3 regions of the Naumannella cuiyingiana genome follow, and region 2 is predicted to be linked to each of the others. Evidence: predicted binding sites of a transcription regulator. Region 2 holds the regulator's gene; each other region holds the start of a gene.

Region 1 (5,920 bases), 3.1 Mb from region 2:
GACATCCGGTGGATCTCGTCGAGGAAGAAGACCTCACCCTCCCCCAGCCCGGACAAGATCGCGGCCAGGTCGCCGGCGTGCTGGATCGCCGGCCCGGACGAGATCCGCAGCGCGACGCCCAGCTCGTTGGCGATGATCATCGCCAGCGTCGTCTTGCCCAGCCCCGGCGGCCCGGACAACAAGACATGGTCCGGCACGTGCTCGCGCCCGCGGGCGGCAGACAGCACGAGCCCGAGCTGGTCGGCGACCCGCGGCTGGCCGCCGAAGTCGGCCAGCCGCTGCGGCCGCAGGGCGGCCTCGGCGGCCGCCTCGTCCGGGCCGGCCGCCGGGTCGACCGGCGATCCGTCGCGCCGGCCGCCGGGATCGCGGGAATCGCTGTCGGCAGACACCCGGCCATTCTGCCAGCCGGTCATCCGCCGCCCCCGGTCTGCGGTCGGGCGATCACTTGCGCGCGAGGGTCTGCAGCGCGGCCCGCATCAGGTCGGCGACTCGCGCCCGCTCGTCGGCCATCGGCGCGACCCGGTCGCACGCCGCCTCGGCGTCCTTGGCCGACCATCCCAGACCCTGCAGGCCCGCCAGCACCTGCTCGCGCCACGCCGCCGTCGGCGAGGCGGGCGCCGCGACCCCCGCCGGACCGACCGCGTTGATCTTGTCGCGCAACTCGATGCAGATCCGTTCGGCGCCCTTGCGACCGATCCCCGGCACCCGGGTCAGGGTGGCAAGATCACCGGCGGCAATGGCTGCCCGCAGGTCGTCCGGCCCGTGCACCGCCAAGGCCGCCTGGGCGAGCTTCGGCCCGACGCCATTGGCGGTGATCAACAGCTCGAACAGATCGCGCTCGTCGGCATCGGCGAAGCCGTAGAGGGTCATCGAGTCCTCGCGGACCACCATCGAGGTGGCGAGCCGGGCCCGCTCGCCGGGCCGCAGCTCGCTCGCCGTCGCCGGCGTGATCAGCACCAGTACGCCGAATCCGGAGAGATCGATCACCGCCGAGGTCGTGCCGACCCGGTCGACCGTGCCCGCCAGATGCGCGATCACGCCTTCCTCCCGCCGCGGGCGTGGGCGGCCACCGCGGCCGCGTACCCGTTCGTCGGTCGGGAGGCGCCCGCCACCGCATCGGCGTACCGTCCGGCGGCGCCGCCGCGCCACAGGTGACAGATCGCCAGGGCCAGCGCGTCGGCGGCATCCGCGGGCCTCGGCGCCTCCGGCAGGCGCAGGATCCGGGTCACCATCTCGCCGACCTGGCGCTTGTCGGCGCGGCCGGAGCCGGTGATCGCCGCCTTCACCTCGCTCGGCGTGTGCAGCACCACCGGCAGCCCGGCGCGCGCCGCGACCAGCATCGCCACCCCTGCCGCCTGCGCGGTGCCCATCACCGTCTGCACGTTGTGCTGGGCGAACACCCGCTCGATCGTCACCACCTCGGGCCGGTGTTCGGCGAGCCAGTCCTGCACCGCCCGCTCGATCTGCACCAGCCGGCGCGCCGGATCGAGCTCGGCCGGTGTCCTGGCCACTCCGACCGCGACCAGCGTCGGCGGCCGGCCGACGGTCCCCTCGACCACGCCCAACCCGCAGCGGGTCAGGCCCGGGTCGATCCCGAGCACGCGCATCCGGCCTCCTGATCGATAGAACACGTGTTCGGATGCTAGCGGCGGGCGCGGCGGTTGGCGGTCCGGCGCGCCGGGCCCACCGCCGGTCGGCCCCCGGCGTTGCTAGCTTGCTCGCGAATCTGTCGGCGCCGGGCGGTCGGGGACCAACATGCTGCGCATCCATTTCACCGAGCGGGACCTGACCAGCGTCGTCCTGGCCGACGACGTCTCGTTGATGTGGGAGCTCGTGTTGAGCGTGCACCGGCTCCAGGCGCGTCGCCGGCACCGGGCGTTCGATGCGTGGCAGGCCGAGGTGCTCGCCGCCGGCCTGCCGGAGCAGTGCCGCGTGCTGCTGCACCTCGCGCCCCCGATCGGCTACACCCCCGACTTCCTCACCCCCGAGGACGCGGTGACCAGCATCGATGCCGGCCGCGACGCCATCGCCGACACCGACCGCAGCATCGTCGGCGCCCAGGTCGCCGAGCTCGACGCCGAACGGGGGCTGGCCGCGGCGCAGCGGCCGGCCGTCGACATCGACGCGCTCGTCAAGGCGCTCGACGTGTACTGGCACCTCGCGCTGGCGCCCTACTGGCAACGCATCCGCCGGCGCGTCCACGAAGACCTCGAGGTACGCCGCCAACTGCTCGCGACCAGCGGCATCGCGGCGCTGCTGGAGTCGCTCGGGCCTGGGATCGAGTGGCAGCCGCCCTTTTTGATCATCAAGGGACCGCGCCGCTCGGCGGACCTGCACCTCGACGGCCGCGGGATCGTGCTGCAGCCGGCGTACTTCTGCCTCGACGACCCGACCAAGCTGCGCGACCCGCTGGGCCGACCGACCCTGGTCCACCCCACCGCGCACGACCCCGAGGTGCTGGCGGCCGGGGAGGACACCGCCGATCCGGGCGTCGCCCGGCTGATCGGGCCGGCCCGGCACGAGATCCTCGGCGCCGCCGCCGTGCCCGGCACCACCAGCGATCTGGCCGACCGCGCCAGCGTGTCGGTGTCCGCGGCCAGCCGCCATGCGGCGGTCCTCCGGGCCGCGGGGCTCCTGGCGTCCTACCGGACGGGGCGCAGCGTCGAGCACCGCCTCACCGACCTCGGCCGGACCCTGCTCGACGGCGCCTGAGCCTCCGCCCGCCGGGGAACCCGCGTACGCCTGCTCGCCCCGGCCACCGGCCGCCGCCCCGCCGGAACCGACCGCTCGCCCGGGTTCTGGTCGCCGACGCCGGCCGATGCCGGCCGAGACCCCGACGAGCGGTCGGTTCCGGCGGCGATGCGGCAGCCCGGGCCAGCCAGAACCTGGGCGAGTGGTCGGTAATGGCGCAGCTCGGCGACCCCGGACCAGCTCGACGCAGTCAGGCGCCGGGCACCTTTGCGTCCTTCTGCAAAGGATTGTCGTCCCCGATCCGCTCCGGCCAGCGTGGTGTTCGCAACAACCGGACACTCACGAAGGGCAGGAAAGATCATGACCACCACGACCATCCGTCCCGACGGAATCCGCAGGACGATCGCCGGCATCGCCGCGACCCTCGCGCTCGGCGGCGGTCTCGCCGCCGGCGTCGCGACCACGGCGCCGATCGACCGGGCCAGCGCCGCGAGCTGCGCGGCGCAGACCGACGCCACCGCCGAGGCGACGGCGATGATCGACGCCGCGTGCGCCGAGGTCGCGGCCGGCACCCTCTACTCGTGGGGCGGCGGGCACGACGCCGAGCCCGGCCCGTCGACCGGCATCCCGAATCCCGACGCCGGCTACGACCACACCAACCGCACCGGCCTGGACTGCTCGGGCCTGGTCCGCTGGGCCTGGTTCAAGGCGACGGGCGTCGACTTCGGCGGCGTGGCCACCAGCGGGATGCCCGACGCGCTCGAGGCGAACGGCTTCACCGATGTCGGCACCGACGAGGCCAACTGGCAGCCCGGCGACATCATCATCTGGACCGGGCACACCGCGATCTACCTCGGCGGAGGCCAGATGGTGCAGGCCCAGGGCGCCGACGAGGGCCTGAACGTGAAGCCGGTGAGCTCGCAGGGCGACCGGACGCGGGTGGGCACCTTCCGGCACGGCGGCGACGGCGGCGGAACCGTCCCGCCGCCCAGCCCGGGCGGACAGTCGATCACGGTGTACGCCACGGACGTCAACGTCCGCAGCGACGCCACCAGCCAGAGCACCTCGGTCGGCAAGGTCAGCCAGCGCCCGGCCAACTTCACCTGCCAGAAGCGGGGCGAGAGCGTCAGCTCCGAGGGCTACACCAACGACCTGTGGTCCTACTCCGACGAGCTCGGCGGCTATGTGAACAACGTCTTCCTGCAGGGCCCGGCCGACTTCGGTCTGCCGACCTGCTGACCACCCGCAGCCACACCGACTCCAGGAGATGATCATGAACACCAGCAAGCTTCGCACCGGCGGCCTCACCCTGGCAGCGACCGCGCTCGCCGCGACCGGCGCCCTGGCCCCGACCGCCCTTGCCCCGACCGCCCCGGCGCATGCCGCGGACGGCCAGTCGATCACGGTGTACGCCACGGATGTCAACGTCCGCAGCGACGCCACCAGCCAGAGCACCTCCGTGGGCAAGGTCAGTCAGCGCACCGCGGTCTTCACCTGCCAGAAGGCCGGCGAGACCGTCAGCTCCGACGGCTACACCAACAACCTGTGGTCGCGCAGCGACGAGCTCGGCGGCTACGTGAACAACGTGTTCCTGCAGGGCCCGGCCGACTTCGGCCTGCCCGCCTGCGACGGCGACTCCGAGCCGACACAGCCGCCGGCGCCCGGGGGCGAGGACGTCACGCTCGACCAGCTCAAGACGCTGTTCCCGAACGACATCCACGACGAGGCGACGCTGGCCGAGGACCTGGCCAACCTGAACGCCGAGATGAAGGCGGCCGGCATCACCACGCCGGCACGCAAGGCGGCGTTCCTGGCCACGCTCGCCTCGGAGAGCGGTCTCGCCTACGACCGCGAGGAGGGTGACCAGTCGCACAACCAGCCCTACTGGGGCCGCGGCTACATCCAGCTCACCACCGCGGACAACTACGCGGACGCGTCGAACGCACTCGGGGTCGACCTCTCCAGCAACCCGGAGCTGGCGATGAGCCGGGACCACAGCGCCAGGATCGCGACCTGGTACTGGACCGATCGCGACCTGAACGCGGCGGCCGATGCGCTCGACATGGCGGCGGTCAACAAGGGCATCGGCTACCGCGCCAACGACGCCGAGGACACCAAGCGCTGCAACAACTTCACTGCCGCGCTGACCCTGTTCAACGGCGGCTCGCTGCCCGGCGAGGTGAACTGCGCCCGCTGACCGGGAACCGCTCCGGCGCACGAGAAGCGACGGGGCGGCCGGCGAGAGCCGGCCGCCCCGTTTCGCTGCCCGGGTCGGGCGCGCGCTCAGGCGTCGGCCAGCGCGTCCTCGGGGACGTCGGCATTGGTGTAGACGTTCTGCACGTCGTCGGAGTCCTCGAGCGCGTCGACGATCTTCTCCAGCTTCGCGGCGTCGTCGGCGTCGACGGTCTGGGTGTAGTCGGGCACGAAGCCGACCTCGGCGGAGTCGTAGTCCAGGCCGGCGGCCTGCACGGCCTTGCGGACCTCGACCAGCTCGTTCGGGCCGGAGACGATCTCGAACACCTCGCCCAGGTCGTTGACCTCCTCCGGCCCCGCATCGAGCGTGGCCTCCAGCAGGTCGTCCTCGGACACCGCGCGTCCGTCCTGGTTCTTCTCCAGCACCACCACGCCCTTGCGCTGGAAGATCCGGGCCGTCGAACCGACATCGGCCATCGTGCCTCCGTTGCGCGTCACCGCGACGCGCACGTCCGAGGCCGACCGGTTGCGATTGTCGGTCAGGCACTCGATCAGCATGGCGATCCCGGCCGGGCCGTACGCCTCGTACATCACGGTCTCGTAGTTGGCCCCGCCGCCGTCCAGGCCGCCGCCGCGTTTGACCGCGCGGTCGATGTTGTCGTTCGGGACGCTGGACTTCTTCGCCTTCTGGATGGCGTCGTACAGCGTCGGGTTACCGGCCGGATCGGGGCCGCCCAGCCGGGCCGCCACCTCGACGTTCTTGATCAGCTTGGCGAACAGCTTGCCGCGCTTCGCGTCGATCACGGCCTTCTTGTGCTTGGTCGTCGCCCATTTGGAGTGTCCACTCATAACTTGCCCATCCTACTGCTCGCGCCCGTACAACAGCACCGTGTCGGTCACCTCGTAGCCGACCGACTCGTACAGCTCGAAACGACGCTCCGTCGCGTCCACGCCGAGGCCGCCGCCGTCCAGCCCGGCGGTGGCGAACGAGGCGAGGGTACGCTGCAGCAACGCCCGCGCCACGCCGCGCCCGCGC
Region 2 (5,920 bases):
CCGGCGCGCCGCCGGCTTCGTCGATGACGATCTTGCCCTGGAGTTCACCGAGACCGCCGACGAGTTGCGGGTCGCGCTGGACGACGCGACCCCCGGACGGGTGGAGAGCGAGGACGCGGCGGTGGTCGCGGCGGCGCAGCGGGTACGCGATGTGGCCCGGCGGCTGGTCAGCGCGCTGACCCGGGGTCGCGACCCCGAGCCCGACCGGCGCCAGGCTGCCGCCGCGGTGCAGGAGATCCACGACATCGCCGAACGGGTAGCGGCGCTGGCGGAGAACGACGTCGTCTGGGTGACCGACTCGGAGCGCTTCGGCCGCGACGTCCGGGTGGCGCCCCTCTCGGTCGCCGGACTGATGCGCTCCCGGGTGCTCGATGAGCATCCGACGGTGTTGACCTCGGCGACGCTGAAGCTCGGCGGCGGCTTCGGGCCGATGGCCGGCTCGGTCGGGCTGCGCGCCGACGAGGAAGGCGCCGAGCTCGACGAGGGGGAGTGGCGCGGCCTCGATGTGGGGTCGCCGTTCGACTACGGCCGCCAGGGCATCCTCTACGTCGCCTCCGGCCTGCCCGCGCCGACCCGGGACGGGATTGCCCCGCCGACGTTGACCGAGGTGGCCGAACTGGTCTGGGCCGCCGGCGGGCGTACCCTCGGCCTGTTCGCCTCGCAACGCTCGGCCGAGGCCGCCGCGGTGCACGTGCGGCGCCAACTGCCGGAGCACACGATCTTGTGCCAGGGGGATGCGCAACTCGGCGAGCTGACCCGGCGCTTCGTCGCCGAGCCCGAGACCTCGCTGTTCGGCACCCTCTCTTTGTGGCAGGGCATCGACGTCCCCGGCGACACCTGCGAGCTGGTGATCATCGAGAAGCTGCCGTTCCCGCGACCCGACGACCCGCTGATGCAGGCCCGGCAGCGCGCGGTCGCCGAGGCGGGGGGCAACGGGTTCATGAGCGTGGCCGCCACCCATGCGGCGCTGCTGATGGCGCAGGGGGCCGGTCGGCTGATCCGGCGGATCACCGACCGAGGAGTGGTCGCGGTCCTCGATCCGCGCCTGGTCACCGCCCGCTACGGCTCCTATCTGCGGGCGTCGATGCCGCCGATGTGGACGACGCGCGACCGGGAGGTCGCCGTCGCGGCGCTGCGCCGGCTGCAGCAGGGCAGGTCGGGCGAGCGACCGTAGCGCTCAGACCCGGCGGAGCACGGCGACGACCTTGCCCAGGATCGAGGCGTGCGTCCCGTCGATCGGGCGGTAGGCGGGGTTGTGCGGCAACAGCCAGACCTGCCCGTCGATCCGCTTGAAGGTCTTCACCGTCGCCTCGTCGTCGAGCAGCGCGGCCACGATGTCCCCGTTGACGGCGTCGGGCTGCTGGCGCACCACCACCCAGTCGCCGTCGCAGATCGCCGCATCGACCATCGAGTCGCCGGAGACCTGGAGCAGGAACAGCGTGCCCTCGCCGACCAGTTGCTTGGGCAGCGGGAACACATCCTCGATGCGTTCCTCGGCCAGGATCGGACCGCCGGCGGCGATCCGGCCGACGATCGGCACCGAGACGGCGTCCGGCATCGCATCCCCGATGCCCGTCGGGTCGACCACGGACTCGTCCGCGGCGCCCGGCAACAACACCTCCAGGGCCCGCGGGCGATTCGGGTCGCGGCGCAGGAATCCTTTCGCCTCCAGCACCTTGAGCTGGTGGGCGACCGACGACGACGATGCCAGGCCGACAGCCTCGCCCATCTCGCGGATGCTCGGCGGATAGCCGCGCCGCTGCACCGACTCCTGGATCACCTCGAGCACCCGCCGCTGCCGCGGGGTGAGACCGTCGGCATCGGGCGGGCCGTCGAGATCGGTGCCGAGCTGCGACGCGACCGCGGCGCGCGTCGGGCGACCCGCACCGCGTTGGGGCGCCGGCCTGGATGGGGTGCTCGCTGCCATGAGGCGAACGTTAGGGCAGCGGGGGAGGTCAATCAAACAACTGTTCGAGCGTGTCGCGCAGCCGGTCGCCGAGTGCCTCGACCCGGAGGGTGTCAGACCCGACTGTTTGGCTGAGGTCATGACCCGATGGAACGGCGCGGTACGCGACTGGAACGGCGCGCTGCGCGACACGATCGAACGGATGTGCGAAATGTGCTTGCGTTCGGTCGCGGGTCCCACTAGACAAGGATCGAACACACGTTCGACCCGCCTCGGACCACTTCCCACGGAGGCCACCATGACCACCAGCACCTTCGAGCTCACCCCGCGCCCCTCGCTCACCGAGCGCGCGCTGCGTCCGGCCCGGACCCCGGCCCCTGCCCGGCCCCGTCGGCCGCGGCGCGATCGGCGCGGCCCGCAGGCTCATCCCGCGCGTCGGGCCGGATCGGCCGCCGCCAGGGTTCCGGCCCGGGGCTGTGTCGTGGCGGCGGCTCCGGTTCCCGCCACCTGGCGACTGACCGACCGCGGGCTCGCGGTGCTGCTGGCGGTGGCCGGCGTGCTGGGCGTCGCTGCGCTGGTCTGCATCGGTGTGACGGTGGCGGGCATCCTCGCCCTGCCGTGATCCGACACCACGTCAGTGCTCGACCGCTCCCCGGCCTTTCTTGATCTCGCCGCGCCGCTTCTTGGCCGCCAGCCGGCGCTCGCGTGAGCCGGCGGTCGGCCTCGTCGGCCTGCGGTGTGGCGCCGGTGGGACGATGGCCTCCCGGAGCAGGTGGGCGAGCCGCTCGCGCGCGGCTCGCCGATTGGCGAGCTGGCCGCGATGCTCGCTTGCCGCGATCGTCAGCTCACCGTCGACCAGCCTCGAGGCCAGCCGGGCGAGCGCCCGGTCGCGGAGGCCGGCGGGGATCGAGGGCGATCCGGCCACGTCGAATGTCAGCTCCACCCGCGAATCGCTCGTATTGACGCCCTGACCGCCCGGACCGGAGCTTCGGGAGAATCGCTCGCGCAACTCCGCGGCGGGGATCACCAGCCGGTCGGTCACCACGAGGTCGTCCACCACCCCCGCAGCATGACACGGCCTGTGCCCGCTACGCCTGCGCAATATCGGCGGCGGCCGGAAACGCAGGCGAGGGCGGCATCCCGGCGGACACCACCCTCGTCTGCGGTTGCGGAATCAGCGCTGGCCCTGCTGGCCCCAGTCGGTCTGGGAGGACTGGCCCTGCTGGCCGCCCTGGTTCCAGTCGGTCTGGGAGGGCTGGGTGCCCTGGCCCCAGTCACCCTGCGCGGGCAGCGCGGTCTGGTCACGATTGTCCGGACCGGTCTGGGCGCCGCCGGCGTTGTCGACCACCACCGTCTTCATGATCTTGTCGGCGATGGTCTGTCGCTTCTGGTCCCACAGCGGGAACAGCCAGCCGATGTAGCAGATCAGCGAATCGACAATGTGCGCGATGTCGCGGACGATCGTCATCCCGACGCCGATCGGCTGACCGGTCTCGGCGCCGATCAGCTTGGTGCCGGCCACCTGGCGGCCGACCGAGACACCGGTCGAACCGCCCTTGATCCAGCGGCTGTAGATGGCCCAACCGGCGGCCAGCAGCCACAAGATCAACAGCACGATGCCGGCCGGACCTGCCGACTCGCCCGACATGGCGGCATTGTTGTTGACCACATTGAGGATCGTGCCGACCAGCACCAGCGGGAACAGGTCGATGAGCCAGTTGAGCGCACGCTTGCCCCACGGCGCGAAGGCACCGGACGCGGGAGCCGCCGGGTACGCCGAGTACCCCTGCTGCTGATAGCCCCCCGCCTGCTCGCCGTATCCCGGCTGCCCGTAGCTCGACTGCCCGTAGGCGGACTGGCCGTAGCCGGACTGGCCGGAATCGGCGGGCTGGCCATAGGCGGACTGGCCGGAGTCGGCGGACTGCCCGTAGCTCGATTGCCCGTAACCGGACTGGCCCGAGTCGGTGGGCTGGCCGTAGCTGGATTGCCCGTAACCGGACTGGCTCGAGCCGGCGGACTGCCCGTAGCTCGACTGACCGTAGCCGGACTGGCCGGAGTCGGCGGACTGCCCGTAGCTGGACTGGCCCGAGTCGGTGGGCTGGCCGTAGCCGGACTGGCCATAACCGGACTGGCCGGAGTCGGTGGGCTGGCCGTAGCCCGACTGACCATAACCGGACTGGCCGGAGTCGGCGGGCTGCCCGTAGCTCGACTGGCCGTAGCTCGATTGCCCGTAGCCGGACTGGCCGGGCTGTCCGTAGCCAGTCTCGCCGGGGTCCGACTGGTCGGCGGAGGAGGTTGAGCCTCCCGAAGCGCTCTGCCCGTAGCTGCTCGACCCGGATGAGGATGACCCGGGCTCGGCGTCCTGCCCGTAGGCGGAGGCGCCATAGCCCTGGTTCCCGGCGCCCTGGTTCCCGTAGCCCTGGTTCCCGGCGCTCTGGTCGCCCGGGCTCTGGCCGTAGGGGTTCTGGCTGTACGAGTTCTGGCCGTACCCACCCGCGGTCGGCGACTGCTCGCCGGGCTCCTGCCCGTACTGCTGGTTGCCGTACTGCTGGTTGCCGTACTGCTGGTTCCCGTACTGCTGATTCCCGTACTGGGGCTGGCTGCCGCCACCGGGCTGCTCGCCGTAGGGGGACTGGCCGCCGTACTGCTGGCCGAAACTCCCCGGCGGCTGGCTCGATCCCTGACCGGCCGGCCCGTAGGGACCCGCGGACGGATTCTGCTCTCCCTGCCCGTAGGACGACGACCCGGGACCATAGGCCGGCGACTGGCCATAGGTCCCGCTCGACGAGGCGTCGTTGGGTGCATCGGACTCGTTGTCCGGGCTACCACCGTTCCCGGGGCGATAACTGCTGCTGCCGGGCTCATCCTTGCCGGACTGGTCGCCCCAACCCGGATTCTGGCTCGTCATGCTTGCTCCTTCGTCGATAGGTCACCCGGAGTCTAGAGCCCGACCGTGCTACCTGTCAGTGATGACGGGCCCATACCGGATGACGGGCCCATACTGGGCGGGTGGCGCCTCGACATCAGCCGGCCGGGTGGCGGCCCGCGGGCCCCGGCCCCGCTCACCGCCGGGTCGGCCGCGCCCGGGCGGGTCTGGCCGCGGTGGCCGGGTTCGCCGGCGTGGGGTTGGCGCTCAGCCTTGCATTCGGCGCGACCGGGATCGGCCTGCCGTGCCCGTTCCTGGCCCTGACCGGGTGGCGCTGCCCGCTGTGCGGCGGCACCCGGATGGGCGCCGCCCTGCTGCGCGGCGATCCGGTCGCCGCCTTCGCCGCGAATCCCGCTCTGCTGATCGTGCTCGTCCTGGTCGGGCTGCGTACCCTCGGATGGGCAGCCGAGCTGATCCGGGGCCGCGCGTCTGCGCCGTGGCCGGGGCGCGATGCCCGCGGGTGGTTGGCGCGCCACTGGCTGCCCGTCGGTCTCGCGCTGGCCACCGGGTACGCGGTCGCGCGCAACGTGGTCGGCTTCTGACCTGATCTAGACTCACCGCGCCAACAGCGACCCGCGGCAAGGAAGGCCCCCGTGCACTGTCCCTACTGTCAGCACCCCGATTCGCGGGTGCTGGACTCCCGCACCGCGGACGACGGCGGCAGCATCCGCCGCCGCCGGCAGTGCCCGAACTGCGAACGCCGGTTCAGCACCGTCGAGCAGATCCAGCTCGGCGTGCGCAAGCGCTCGGGCGTGGTCGAACCGTTCAACCGGGACAAGGTGATCAGCGGGGTACGCAAGGCCTGCAAGGGCCGGCCCGTCGCCGATGAGGATCTCGCCCGCCTCGGCGAGCAGGTCGAGGCCGCGCTCCGGGCCTCGGGGCAGGCCGAGATCCCCGCCGACGAGGTCGGCGTGGCGATCCTCGGCCCGCTGCGCGAGCTGGACCGGGTGGCGTACCTGCGCTTCGCCAGCGTCTATCGGCAGTTCAACTCGGTCGACGACTTCGCCGCCGAGATCGACCGCCTGCGGACGGGCGCCGACGGCTGACGATCAGCCGGCGGCCTCGGTGGGCGCGGCGGGGCGACGGCC
Region 3 (5,920 bases), 180 kb from region 2:
GAGAGCACCAGGTGCTCAGCGGCGATCGCGGCCAGCAGCGATGCATTGCCCTGCGGGTAGGCGACATCGACCCCACAGGCGAGCACCGCGACGGTGGCTCCTCCGCCGGCCAGTGCGCCGCGGTGGGCGGCGGCGTCGATGCCGTAGGCGCCGCCGGAGATCACCGCGACCCCCGCCTCGGCCAGGTCGGCCGCGAGATCGGCCGCGACGCCCTCGCCGTAGGCGGTGCTGGCGCGGGAGCCGACGATGGCGACGGAGCGCGCGGCGACGCTGGCCGGCCCGCGCAACCAGATCCCCAACGGCAGGCCACCCAGCTCGGCCGGGGTGATCGCCCGCGTCGACACCGCCCCGAGGTCGTCGAGGCCGCGCGGCCACTCCGCATCGCCGGGGATGACGAACCGCGCTCCGGCATCGACCGCCTGTCGCGCGACAGCGGTCAGGTCGAGCGCCGAGGCCCGCCGGGCCAGCGCACCGCTTCCCCCGCGCAGGCCCGCCCAGACCGCGATCGCACCGTGCTCGGCGACGGCCCTGGCCACCTCGAGCGAGCCCGGCTCGACAACGCAGCTCAGCCCGAGTCGCGCCTCGCGCTCGGCGTCGCCGACCGCGGCGCTCATCCGGCCACCCGATCGAGCGCGGCCTCGCCCCGCCGCAGCGCGAGCGCGAGGCGGACCTCGTCGCGGCCCGGCCCGTCGCGACCGGCCAGGTCGGCGAGCGTCCAGGCGACCCGGATGACCTTGTCCGCACCGCGGCCGCTGATCTTGCCGCGCAGCATCGCCTCCTCCACCAGCTCGACCCCGCCCGGGGCGGGCCAGTGCGCCCGGATCCACGGCCCGGGCACCTCGCCGTTGGTCGTCCACGGGGTGTCGGTCATCCGCGCCAGAGCGCGCAGCCGGGCGCCTACCACCCGGGCCGCCACCGCCGCGCTCGATTCGGCCCGCTCCCGCGCGCTGCGCAACAGCGCCTTGCGGAGCGGGCGCAGCTCCTGGTGGATGTCCACCCGGTCCAAGACCGGTCCCGACAGCCGCGAGCGGTAGCGCCGCACCGCCGCGGGGGCACACTCACACACCGCACCGGCAACCCCGGAATTGCCGCACGGGCAGGGGTTTGCGGCGAGCAGCAACTGGAAGCTGGCGGGATAGCTCACCTGCCCGGCGGCCCGGGCCAAGGTCACCTGGCCGGTCTCCAGCGGGGTGCGCAGGGCATCCAGGGCGCGCGGGCTGAACTCGGCCGCCTCGTCGAGGAAGAGCACCCCGCGGTGGGCGAGGCTGACCGCACCCGGCCGCGCGATCCGGGCACCACCGCCGACCAAACTCGCGACCGAGGCCGTGTGGTGCGGGTCGGCCAGCGGCGGCAGCTCCGGCACCCGGTCGCTGACCACCCGACCGGCCAGGGACTGCACCGCGCAGACCTCGAGGCCCTCGCTCGGTCGCAGCGGAGGAAGGATGCCCGGCAACCGCTCGGCGAGCATGGTCTTGCCGACGCCCGGCGGCCCCTGCAGGAAGAGGTGGTGGCGTCCGGCGGCCGCCACCTCCAGCGCCCACCGCGCCTCGAGCTGCCCGGCCACGTCGGCGAGATCGGGCGGCTCGGGCCCCGCGGCGGGCTCGCCGCGGCCGGCCGGCTCCGGCTCCGCGGCCCGGACCGGCCGGGGCCGGCCCCGCAGCAGGTCGGCCAGCTCGCGCAGATCGGCGACACCGGTGATGGCGATGCCGTCGACGAGCGCCGCCTCGGCCCATTGCGCCGCGGGCACGACCGCGCGGTCGAACCCGTGCTCGACCGCGGCCAGCAGGGCGGGCAGCACACCTCGCACCGGCCGGACCCGGCCGTCCAGGCCGAGCTCGCCCAGGAACACCTGCCCGGCGATCCGATCGGCGCTGCCGACCCCGGTCGCGGCGAGCACGGCGGCGACGATGCCGAGGTCGTAGTGCGAGCCGGCCTTGGGCAGCGAGGCCGGTGTCAGGTTGATCGTCATCAGCGACGCGGGCCAGTCGAAACCGCTGCTGGCGACCGCCGCCCGGCAGCGGTCGCGAGCCTCGTAGAGCGCCGCATCCGGCAGCCCGACCAGGACGGTGCGCGGCAGGCCGCCGCCGACCGCCGCCTCGATCTCGACCGGCTGGCCGCGCATGCCCAGCAGGGCGACCGACCACGCGCACGCGATGGCGCCGCTCATCAGCCGATCCCCCGCACATGGCGCAGCCGCGGTCGTGGGCCGCCCAGCAGCACGCCGATCGCGTCGAGCCGGATCCGGGTCGGGCCGGCATCGTGGGCGGCCAGCCAGTGGCCGGCCAGTCGCCGCAACCGGCGCAGTTTGTCTGCCGTGATCGACTCCAGCGGATCACCGAAGCCGAGGCCCCGGCGCGCCTTGACCTCGCAGAACACCACGGCGTCGGCGGCGACATCGCGCGCGATGATGTCGACCTCACCAGCGGCACAGCGCCAATTGCGCTCCAGCACGACGAAGCCGGACGCCTGCAACAGCTCCGCCGCCAGATCCTCGCCATGCCGCCCGAGGGCGATCCGCGCGTTCCCCACTCCCATGCCAGACCATTGGCCGGTCGGGTCCGCGAATTGTCAGCCGTCGGCGAAATTGTGGACAACCGGGCGGATCGGGTGCCCTGTGGACGGACTCAGCTCTCGGAGCCGGGGACCTCGAGATCGGAGTGCACGATCTCCTCGATCGACACATCGCGGAAGGTCAGCACCTTCGCGCTCTTGATGAAGCGGGCCGGCCGATAGACGTCCCAGACCCAGGCATCGCCGAGCGACACCTCGTAGTACACGTCGCCGCCCTCGGTGCGTACCTTCAGATCGATGGCGTTGCACAGGTAGAAGCGGCGCTCGGTCTCCACCGCGTACTTGAACAGCCGCACCACATCGCGGTACTCGCGGTAGAGCTGCAGCTCCAGTTCGCTCTCGTAGGCGTCAAGATCCTCGGTGCTCATCTCACCGCCACTCTAGCCCCGCCTGCCCGCGGTCGCGGCCGAACGACGCCCGGCGTGTGCGCGCTCGGCCGTCACCACGTTGTCGAAGCGGCGACGGTGCTCCGGGCACGGCCCGTGCTCGTCCAGCGCCGCCTGGTGCTCGGCCGTGCAGTAGCCCTTGTGCACCTCGAAGCCGAAGTCGGGGTACGCCACGGCGAGCTCGGCCATCCGCCGGTCGCGGGTGACCTTGGCGAGCACGGATGCGGCGGCGACGCAGGCGGCCACCCGATCGCCCTTCCACATCGCCAGACCCGGCACCCCGAGACCGTCGACACCGAACCCGTCGGTGAGCACGAAGCGCGGGGCCGCGTCCAGCCGGTGCAGCGCCCGGCGCAGCGCCTGGACGTTCGCGACATGCATGCCGAGGCGGTCGCACTCGGTCGACTCGACGGCCACAACGGCATACGCGAGCGCATTGCGACGGATCTCGTCGAAGGCGCGCTCGCGCGCCGCGGGGGTCATCAGCTTGGAGTCCCGCAGACCGGTGATCTGCCCGGCCCGGGTCGGGGCCAAGATCACCGCGGCGGCCACCAGGGGCCCCGCGCACGCGCCCCTGCCTGCCTCGTCGGCGCCCGCGACGGGCGCCAGGCCGGCCCGGGCCAGCGCACGCTCGTAGCCGTAGATGCCGCTGTCGCGCCGGACCAGCCAGGGCCGCTGCGTACCCCTGCGGTCGCTCGCCGTCATCTCAGCAACCCGCCCCCTCCGGCGAGATGGTGCCCCGGGCGGGCGCCGGCCCGGGCGGGGGTACGCCGGCGAAGGTCGTCGGCGTGCTGAAGGTCCGCCAGCGGTCGAACGGCGCCACGATCAGCCAGGCCGTCCCGACCACGTTGTCGACCGGGACGAACGCGGCCGAACCGGGATAGCCCTCGGGACCCTCCTGATCCATGTGGCAGCGAGAATCCGCGCTGAAATTGCGGTGGTCGCCCATCACGAAGATGTGCCCGGCCGGCACCACGGCCTCGAAGGGGACGCGCGCGGGGTCCACGGTTTCACCGCCGGAGGAATACAGGTATGCCCGCTCCTCCAGCGCCTTGCCGTTGACGGTCACCCGCCCGTCGGGATCGCAGCAGGCGACGGTGTCGCCGGCGACGCCGATCACGCGCTTGATCAGATGATCGTCGCTGGTGTCGGGCAGGATCCCGAAGAACTCGAGAGCCTTGCCGACGGGCCCGCGCTCCGCGGCTTCCTGGGTCGCCGGCAGCCAGCCGCCCGGGTCCTTGAAGACGACGATGTCGCCGCGCTGGAAGGGCGTGATCTTCTGCACGACGACCCGGTCATCGACCTGCAGCGTGTTCTCCATCGACTGCGACGGGATCAGGAATGGTTGGGCCACGAACGCGCGCAACAGCCCGGACAGCACCAGCGCGCCGACGATGACGATCACCAACTCGCGGACGAAGCGGGCGAACGAGCGACCGGGCGAGCGCTTCTCGCGTCGCCGAACGTTGTCTCCGACGGTCGCGTCCTGACCGGAGTCCACCGCTTCGCCCACCAACTGCCCTTCCGTCGCTCCGCGCGCCGCTCGCACGCGTGGCAGGCACCGCGTGGGCGCCACCGAGGAGCCAGCCTAGCCCGCCCGGGCGACACCACGCGCGGCGCGCCGGGTTCGCACATCAGTTCGAATCAGCGGGTACGCTGCACGCATGAGCCAGGTCACCCTCTTCGACGCCGTCGACCACGACGAGCCCGGCACCGGTCGCTACGCCGACGGCCTCAGCCGCCGCGAGTTGACCCGCGGCGCCTGGCTGGACGTCCGACCGGGCTGGGTGCTGCGACCCGACCTGCTGATGGAGCGACTGCTCGCCGACACGCCATGGCGCGGCGAGCGGCGGCAGATGTATGACCGCGTCGTCGACACCCCGCGGCTGCTCAGCTTCCACGGCGCCGGCGATCCGTGGCCGCACCCGCTGCTGCATGCCATGCGCGCCGAGCTCTCCGCGCACTACCGGCCCGAGCTCGGCGAGGACTTCGTCACCGCCGGGCTGTGCCTGTACCGCGACGGCCGCGACTCCGTGGCCTGGCACGGTGACCGGATCGGGCGCGGCAGCACCCACGACACGATGGTCGCGATCGTCTCGCTCGGCGAGGTGCGGCGCCTGGCGCTGCGGCCGCGCGGCGGCGGCCGGTCGCTGCAGATCCCGATGGCCTCGGGCGATGTGGTCGTGATGGGCGGCACGGCGCAGCGCACCTGGGAGCACGCGGTGCCGAAGATGCGAAACGCCGGCCCCCGGATCAGTGTCCAGTTCCGGGTGGCCGGCGTGCGCTGAGCGACGCGATCAGTTGTCGCGCTTCTCCTTGATCTTGGCGGCCTTGCCGCGCAGGCCGCGCAGGTAGTAGAGCTTCGCGCGGCGCACATCGCCGCGACGCTCGACCTCGATCTTGTCGATGATGGGGCTGTGCAGCGGGAAGGTACGCTCCACGCCGACGCCGAAGCTGACCTTGCGGACGGTGAAGGTCTCGGAGATGCCGCCGCCGTTCTTGGCGATCACGACGCCCGCGAAGACCTGGACGCGGGAGCGGTTGCCCTCGACGACCTTGACGTGCACGCGCACGGAATCGCCGGCCCGGAACTCGGGGATGTCCTCCCGCACGGCAGGCTGGGTGGCGGCCTCGATGAGCTTGTTCATGGGTTGTCCTCGCCGGTGCCACAGGTCACCAGGTGCTGGGTGAGCAGTCGTCTGCCCGCGCACTCGGGCGTTCCCCCTGTGGCAGGAGCCGAGACCGCGGGCAGCAGCCGTCAAGTCTGCCACACCGCTCGCCGCGCTGACCAATCCGCGCGGGGCCCTGTCGCCGCGAATGTCCCGATCCGGGTCGGCGGTGGTAGGTTGCCGGATGTGTCGGGGGATACCTGTCGGCTTTGTCGTGCCGACGAACTTGTCAGCGTGCTCGATCTGGGCGCGACGCCACCGTGCGAACGATTCCTGACCGCGGCGGAGCTGGAT

Evidence for each region. The regulator LexA, encoded in region 2, represses DNA repair genes until DNA is damaged. The targets are predictions, from matches to a motif close to TCGAACANNTGTTCGA.
Region 1: the regulator LexA is predicted to act here: its motif matches at 1,624-1,639, upstream of ruvC (crossover junction endodeoxyribonuclease RuvC).
Region 3: the regulator LexA is predicted to act here: its motif matches at 4,585-4,600, upstream of GGQ54_RS14605 (alpha-ketoglutarate-dependent dioxygenase AlkB).

Annotation. Positions count from the first base shown of each region.
Region 1 is NZ_JACBZS010000001.1:171,606-177,525, forward strand. It holds gene ruvB (Holliday junction branch migration DNA helicase RuvB) at 1-389, opposite strand, end outside; gene ruvA (Holliday junction branch migration protein RuvA) at 442-1,038, opposite strand; gene ruvC (crossover junction endodeoxyribonuclease RuvC) at 1,035-1,607, opposite strand; gene GGQ54_RS00735 (ArsR/SmtB family transcription factor) at 1,756-2,712, shown strand; gene GGQ54_RS00740 (NlpC/P60 family protein) at 3,052-3,930, shown strand; gene GGQ54_RS00745 (glycoside hydrolase family 19 protein) at 3,965-4,888, shown strand; gene GGQ54_RS00750 (YebC/PmpR family DNA-binding transcriptional regulator) at 4,975-5,733, opposite strand; gene GGQ54_RS00755 (GNAT family N-acetyltransferase) at 5,746-5,920, opposite strand, start outside.
Region 2 is NZ_JACBZS010000001.1:3,292,628-3,298,547, forward strand. It holds gene GGQ54_RS15475 (ATP-dependent DNA helicase) at 1-1,174, shown strand, start outside; gene lexA (transcriptional repressor LexA) at 1,178-1,927, opposite strand; gene GGQ54_RS15485 (hypothetical protein) at 2,205-2,528, shown strand; gene arfB (alternative ribosome rescue aminoacyl-tRNA hydrolase ArfB) at 2,541-2,966, opposite strand; gene GGQ54_RS17495 (RDD family protein) at 3,081-4,814, opposite strand; gene GGQ54_RS17230 (DUF2752 domain-containing protein) at 4,916-5,374, shown strand; gene nrdR (transcriptional regulator NrdR) at 5,426-5,878, shown strand; gene GGQ54_RS15510 (ferritin) at 5,882-5,920, opposite strand, start outside.
Region 3 is NZ_JACBZS010000001.1:3,115,408-3,121,327, reverse strand. It holds gene dprA (DNA-processing protein DprA) at 1-614, opposite strand, end outside; gene GGQ54_RS14630 (YifB family Mg chelatase-like AAA ATPase) at 611-2,167, opposite strand; gene GGQ54_RS14625 (YraN family protein) at 2,167-2,535, opposite strand; gene GGQ54_RS14620 (DUF2469 domain-containing protein) at 2,625-2,939, opposite strand; gene GGQ54_RS14615 (ribonuclease HII) at 2,952-3,662, opposite strand; gene lepB (signal peptidase I) at 3,664-4,470, opposite strand; gene GGQ54_RS14605 (alpha-ketoglutarate-dependent dioxygenase AlkB) at 4,622-5,245, shown strand; gene rplS (50S ribosomal protein L19) at 5,255-5,605, opposite strand; gene GGQ54_RS14595 (methyltransferase domain-containing protein) at 5,813-5,920, shown strand, end outside.